One region of the Streptomyces sp. NPDC049837 genome, then DNA from elsewhere that is predicted to be linked to it. Evidence: riboswitches for the same ligand, from Rfam matches in the RefSeq annotation. Region 1 holds a riboswitch; each other region holds the start of a gene.
What was found. A riboswitch is a leader RNA that binds a small molecule or an ion and turns the genes downstream of it on or off. The one in region 1 is predicted to bind thiamine pyrophosphate.

Region 1 (2,259 bases):
GCTGGGCGCCGGTGGCGACGACGAGGACGTCGTACGGGACCGGCCCGGCCTCGGTGTCCACCTCGTGCGCGTCCGGGCGCAGGGCGGTGACCTCGACGCCCAGGCGCAGTTCGATGCCGAGCGACTCGAAGTCCACGTCGAAGGCCGATCCCTCCGCCGTGCCCAGGAGCACCGCCTTGGACAACGGGGGCCGGTCGTAAGGCTGGTGGGGCTCCGCGCCGATCAGCAGCACGGGCCCGGTGAAGCCCTGCTCGCGCAGCGCCACGGCCGTCTGCACACCCGCCATCCCGGCGCCGACGATGACGACGCGCCGCTCTGCTTCCATCCGCTCGTTCACCCGTCCACCTTATGCACCTGACACATCGTCAAGAAGAGACCGGGAGGAAAGGACGGAAGACGGAAGCTCCTCCACCACGCTGGTACCGCTGCCCTCCTGGGACTCCCATTCCCAGCTCTCCTCCAGCCGAACGCGCCCGTCGTCCAGTTCCACGACCGTGGAGACGCAGTGACCCGACGCCGTCCGGCCGTCGCGCTTGAGCTGGACATACCGAAAGTCGAGACGATCTCCCTCACGCGTCCCGACGAGGTGGCCGCGCACCACGTCCCCGCCCGCGTACTCGGCCCAGACGCACCCGTCGTCCTCGTGGTACGTGAACCGGGTCGCCGTACCGACCTGACCGGGAGCCTGGTCCACCACCGGGGAGAGGACGAGCCCGTCGAGCGACCGCGCCACGGTGAAGCTCCCTTACAGCCAGTTGCGGGGTGGGGTTAGTCTGGCCACCGTAGAGCACTCGCGGGAGCCCGGACGTACCGGGCTGAGAGGGAGGCTGGGACGGCCTCCGACCGTACGAACCTGATCCGGGTCATGCCGGCGAAGGGAGGGGCTGGACGCCCATGCATCCACGTACGTCAGACGTCCTCGTCATCGGGGGCGGAATCATCGGCCTGGTCACGGCCTGGCGGGCGGCGCAGCGCGGCCTGCGGGTCGCCGTGGTCGACCCGGGGCCGGGCGGCGGGGCCGCGCAGGTCGCGGCGGGCATGCTCGCCGCGGTCACCGAGCTCCACTACGGCGAGGAGACGCTCCTCGGGCTCAATCTGGAGTCGGCGCGCCGCTACCCCGACTTCGTCACCGAACTCCGGCAGGCCGCCGGCGGCGTGGACGTCGGCTACCGCGCGTGCGGCACGCTCGCCGTCGCGCTGGACGCCGACGACCGTGCCCACCTGCGGGAGCTGCACGCGCTCCAGCAGCGCTCGGGCCTGGACTCGGAGTGGCTGACCGGCCGCGAATGCCGCCGCCTGGAGCCCATGCTGGCGCCCGGTGTGCGCGGCGGACTGCGGGTGGACGGCGACCACCAGGTCGACCCGCGACGACTGGCCGCCGCCCTGCTGGCCGCCTGCGAGCGGGCGGGCGTGGTGGTCCACCGCGCCTGGGCGGAGCGGCTGGTGGTCCTGCGGGACCGGGCGGCGGGGGTGCTGCTGAGCGACGGCACCGAGCGGGCCGCCGACCAGGTGGTGCTGGCCGCCGGCAGCCTGAGCGGCCGGCTCGGCGGCGTACCGGACGAGGTGCTGCCGCCGGTACGGCCCGTCAAGGGGCAGGTACTGCGGCTGTCCGTGCCTTCCGCGTACGCGCCGTTCCTGAGCCGTACGGTCCGGGCGGCCGTGCGCGGCAGCCATGTGTACCTGGTGCCGCGCGAGAACGGCGAGCTCGTGGTCGGCGCGACGAGCGAGGAGCTCGGCTGGGACACCACGGTCACGGCGGGCGGGGTGTACGAGCTGCTGCGCGACGCGCACGAGCTGGTGCCCGGCATCACGGAGCTGCCCCTGACCGAGACCCGCGCGGGCCTGCGGCCCGGCTCCCCGGACAACGCGCCGCTGCTGGGGCCGACCGCACTGCCCGGTCTGCACCTGGCGACGGGGCACTACCGCAACGGGGTGCTGCTGACCCCCGTCACCGGGGACGTGATGGCCACCGTGCTGACCACCGGGGAGCTCCCGGAGGAGGCCCGCGCCTTCGCCCCGGCCCGCTTCTCCCCCGCCGCCTCGCCCGCCACCTTCCCCGCGGCCTCCCCCGCCACCTCCACCATCACCGTAGGAGTGTCATGAACGTCTCCGTGAACGGCGAGGCGCGACAGCTCGCCGGCCCCACCACCCTCGACGCCCTGGTCGCCACCCTCACCACCGCGCCGTCCGGGGTCGCCGCCGCCGTCAACGAGACCGTCGTACCGCGCAGCCAGTGGCCGGGGACGCTGCTCGGCGACG
Region 2 (2,259 bases), on a different contig from region 1:
TCGCCCCGCGCGGAGCCAAGAAGCCACCGCGACACCTCGCCGACCTGACGCCCGCCGAGCGCAAGGAGGCCGTCGCCGCGATCGGTGAGAAGCCGTTCCGCGCCAAGCAGCTCTCCCAGCACTACTTCGCGCGGTACGCGCACGACCCGGCCCAGTGGACGGACATCCCCGCCGCGTCCCGCGAGAAGCTCGCGGCGGAGCTGCTGCCCGACCTGATGTCGGTCGTACGGCACATCTCGTGCGACGACGACACCACGCGTAAGACCCTGTGGCGGCTGCACGACGGCACGCTCGTCGAGTCCGTCCTCATGCGGTACCCCGACCGCGTCACGATGTGCATCTCCTCGCAGGCCGGCTGCGGCATGAACTGCCCGTTCTGCGCCACCGGCCAGGCCGGGCTCGACCGGAACCTGTCGACCGCCGAGATCGTGCACCAGATCGTCGACGGGATGCGGGCGCTCAGGGACGGCGAGGTGCCGGGAGGCCCCGCACGGCTGTCCAACATCGTCTTCATGGGCATGGGCGAGCCGCTCGCGAACTACAAGCGTGTCGTGGGGGCGATCAGGCGGCTGACCGACCCCGAGCCGGACGGGCTCGGGCTGTCCCAGCGCGGCATCACCGTCTCGACGGTCGGCCTGGTCCCGGCGATGCTCCGCTTCGCGGACGAGGGCTTCAAGTGCCGCCTCGCCGTCTCCCTGCACGCCCCCGACGACGAGCTGCGCGACACCCTCGTCCCCGTCAACACGCGCTGGAAGGTCCGCGAGGTCCTCGACGCCGCCTGGGAGTACGCCGAGAAGTCCGGCCGCCGCGTCTCGATCGAGTACGCCCTGATCCGCGACATCAATGACCAGGCCTGGCGCGGCGACCTGCTGGGCCGCCTCCTCAAGGGCAAGCGGGTGCACGTCAACCTGATCCCGCTCAACCCGACCCCGGGGTCGAAGTGGACCGCCTCCCGCCCCGAGGACGAGAAGGCGTTCGTCGAGGCGATCGCGAGCCATGGCGTACCGGTCACCGTCCGTGACACCCGCGGGCAGGAGATCGACGGCGCCTGTGGACAGCTCGCGGCCGCCGAACGCTGACCTTGTAGTCTGAGCTCGAACACATCTGCATATTCCGACAGGGGAGCGCCACAGCGCTGAGAGTGCGGCAACCGTCCAGGCCGCAGACCCTCTGAACCTCGCCCAGGTCATTCTGGGTAGGAAGTTCGGTCGTTACTCGAGCTGTTGCGCCCTGCCCACCGCCCGATGCGGTGGGCAGGGCCGCGTCTCTTCCTGGTCATACCCAGGAGGAATCTCAGTGAGCACCACCAAGAAGATCGCGGTCGGCGCGCTCGCCGCCGCGCTGGGCGTCACGACGCTCACCGCCTGCGGCGGCGAGTCCGGCAAGGACGCCTCCGGCGGCGGTACGAAGTCGAAGACCGTGACGCTCGTCAGCCACGACTCCTTCAACGCCTCCCCGGCCGTCCTGAAGGAGTTCACCAAGCAGACCGGCTACACCGTCAAGGTCCTCAAGAGCGGCGACGCGGGCGAGGCCGTCAACAAGGCCATCCTCACCAAGGGCGCCCCGCAGGGCGACGTCTTCTTCGGCGTCGACAACACCCTGCTGTCCCGCGCGCTCGACAACGAGCTCTTCGAGCCGTACGAGGCCAAGGGCCTGGACCGCGTCCCCGAGGCCGTCCAGCTCGACAAGGACAAGCACCGCGTCACGCCCGTCGACACCGGCGAGATCTGCGTCAACTACGACAAGAAGTACTTCGCGGACAAGCGACTGGCGCCGCCGCAGACCTTCGACGACCTCGCGAAGCCCGCGTACAAGAACCTCCTCGTCGTCGAAAACCCCGAGCGGTCCTCTCCCGGCCTCGGCTTCCTGCTCGGCACGGCGGCCAAGTACGGCGACGACGGCTGGCAGGACTACTGGAAGAAGCTGAAGGCCAACGGCGTCAAGGTCGTCGATAGCTGGGAGCTCGCCTACAACCAGGAGTTCTCCGGCTCGGCCGGCGGCAAGGCGGCCAAGGGCGACCGGCCGCTCGTCGTGTCGTACGCCTCCAGCCCGCCCGTCGAGGTGCTGTACGCCAAGCCGCAGCCGGCCGAGGCGCCGACCGGCGTCTCCACCGGCACGTGCTTCCAGCAGACCGAGTTCGCGGGCCTGCTGACCGGCGCCAAGAACCCCGACGGCGGCAAGGCCCTCATCGACTTCCTGATCGGCAAGAAGTTCCAGGAGGACATGCCGCTCCAGATGTTCGTCAACCCGGTGGCGAAG
Region 3 (2,259 bases), on a different contig from region 1:
CCGAGCGAGTACGTCACGTCGTACGCGGCGAGGATCTCGCAGAGCTCCTCGAAGTTCTCGTACAGGAACGACTCCTTGTGGTGCGCCAGGCACCACGCGGCCATGATCGAGCCGCCGCGCGAGACGATGCCGGTCTTGCGGCGCGCGGTGAGCGGCACGTACCGCAGCAGCACACCGGCGTGGACCGTCATGTAGTCGACGCCCTGCTCGGCCTGCTCGATGACGGTGTCCTTGTAGATCTCCCAGGTCAGTTCCTCGGCCTTGCCGTCGACCTTCTCCAGCGCCTGGTACAGCGGCACCGTGCCGATCGGCACGGGCGAGTTGCGCAGCACCCACTCGCGGGTGGTGTGGATGTTGCGGCCCGTGGAGAGGTCCATGACCGTGTCGGCGCCCCAGCGGGTGGCCCAGGTCATCTTCTCCACCTCCTCCTCGATGGAGGAGGTGACCGCCGAGTTGCCGATGTTGGCGTTGACCTTCACCAGGAACCGCTTGCCGATGATCATCGGCTCGATCTCCGGGTGGTTGACGTTGGCCGGGAGGACCGCGCGGCCGGCCGCGATCTCCTCGCGCACGACCTCGGGGGAGACGTTCTCGCGGATCGCGACGTACTCCATCTCCGGCGTGATCTCGCCCCGGCGGGCGTACGCGAGCTGCGTCACCGCCTGCCCGTCACGGCCCCGGCGGGGCTGGCGCGGGCGGCCCGGGAAGACGGCGTCGAGGTTGCGCAGCCCCCCGCGAGGCGATGTGTGCTTGATCCCGTCGTCCTCGGGGCGGACGGGGCGGCCGGCGTACTCCTCGGTGTCACCACGGCCGATGATCCAGTTCTCCCGCAGCGGCGGCAGGCCACGGCGTACATCGGTCTCGACATTCGGATCGGTGTACGGCCCCGACGTGTCGTACAGCGTCACGTCCTTGCCGTTGGTGAGGTGCACCTTGCGGACCGGCACACGGAGGTCGGGGCGCGAGCCCTCGATGTACCCCTTGTGCCATCCGATGGACTTCCCGGCCTCGTCGTTCTGGTTCGAGGCAGGCGTGCGTGCGTCCTGAACGGTCATGATGACCTACTCCCTACGCCGGCATTACCCGGTAACAGGTTCGGCGGTCGACGCAGCGGTTTCCGTACCCCTCGTACGGATGTCAGCGCCCTCTCAGCCCGGTGCTCCGAGCTCCCGCGTGTGCAAAGGTGCCACCACGCTAGCGCCATCTCGGCCACGCTGAACAGGGGGCCCCGGTCGTTCTTGCGATGATCGGTCGGTGACTTCCTCGCAGCAGTCCCCCGAACCGACCGGACACGCACATGGTCATACCCATAGCCATGCCCACAGCCACGGCCCCGCCGCGCCCGTCTCCAAGCACCTGCGGAAGGTCATCGCCGCCGTCCTGATCCCGTTCGCCACGGCCGTGCTGGTCGGCCTCGCCGTCCTGTGGCCAGGCGGCGCGCCCGAGCACGAGCGCACCGGCGTCGGCTTCGACCGGCAGACCGAGCAGGGCACGGTGGTCCAGGTCGAAAAGGTGGACTGCCGGGATGTGAACGCCGCGCAGGTCCCGCCGACCGGCGACACGACCACGCCCGAGGGCCGCGAGGCGGTCAACTCGCAGCAGGGGCAGTGCGCGAAGGCGACGGTCGAGGTCACGACCGGCAAGGACAAGGGCCGCAAGTTCGTCGAGATCGTCCAGCCGGACGCGCCCCGCCAACTGGAGGAGGGACAGGGCGTGGTGGTGGCCTACGCCCCCGACGCCCCGCGCGATCTCCAGTATTCGGTGACCGATGTGAACCGCAAGATGCCGATGCTGCTGCTCGCCGGGATCTTCGCGCTGGCGGTGGTGGCCGTCGGCCGGATGCGTGGGGTGATGGCTCTGGTCGCGCTGGCGGTGAGCTTCGCGGTGCTGACGCTGTTCATCCTGCCCGCCATCCTCCAGGGCTCGAATCCGCTGATCGTGGCGGTGGTCGGGTCGAGCGCCATCATGCTGATCGCGCTCTACAGTTGCCACGGCCTGACCGCGCGCACCTCGGTGGCCGTGCTGGGCACGCTGATCTCGCTGCTGCTGATCGGCCTGCTCGGCTCCCTGTTCATCGGCTGGGCCTCGCTGACCGGCAACACCGACGACAACACGGGCCTCATCCACGGCCTCTACCCGAACATCGACATGTCCGGCCTGCTGCTGGCCGGTGTCATCATCGGTTCGCTCGGTGTGCTCGACGACGTGACGGTGACCCAGACGTCGGCGGTGTGGGAACTGCACCAGGCGGACCCGAGG

Region 2: another riboswitch for thiamine pyrophosphate. It lies ahead of AB0J57_RS31365 (thiamine ABC transporter substrate-binding protein); the one in region 1 lies ahead of thiO (glycine oxidase ThiO).
Region 3: another riboswitch for thiamine pyrophosphate. It lies ahead of thiC (phosphomethylpyrimidine synthase ThiC); the one in region 1 lies ahead of thiO (glycine oxidase ThiO).

What each region holds. Positions count from the first base shown of each region.
Region 1 covers NZ_JBFAMP010000006.1:11,991-14,249, forward strand. Annotated here, with positions in the region: gene AB0J57_RS17750 (FAD-dependent oxidoreductase) at 1-325, opposite strand, end outside; gene AB0J57_RS17755 (hypothetical protein) at 347-733, opposite strand; TPP riboswitch at 784-897, shown strand; gene thiO (glycine oxidase ThiO) at 895-2,103, shown strand; gene thiS (sulfur carrier protein ThiS) at 2,100-2,259, shown strand, end outside.
Region 2 covers NZ_JBFAMP010000015.1:86,536-88,794, forward strand. Annotated here, with positions in the region: gene rlmN (23S rRNA (adenine(2503)-C(2))-methyltransferase RlmN) at 1-1,079, shown strand, start outside; TPP riboswitch at 1,109-1,220, shown strand; gene AB0J57_RS31365 (thiamine ABC transporter substrate-binding protein) at 1,297-2,259, shown strand, end outside.
Region 3 covers NZ_JBFAMP010000004.1:161,909-164,167, forward strand. Annotated here, with positions in the region: gene thiC (phosphomethylpyrimidine synthase ThiC) at 1-1,055, opposite strand, end outside; TPP riboswitch at 1,049-1,183, opposite strand; gene AB0J57_RS12160 (YibE/F family protein) at 1,255-2,259, shown strand, end outside.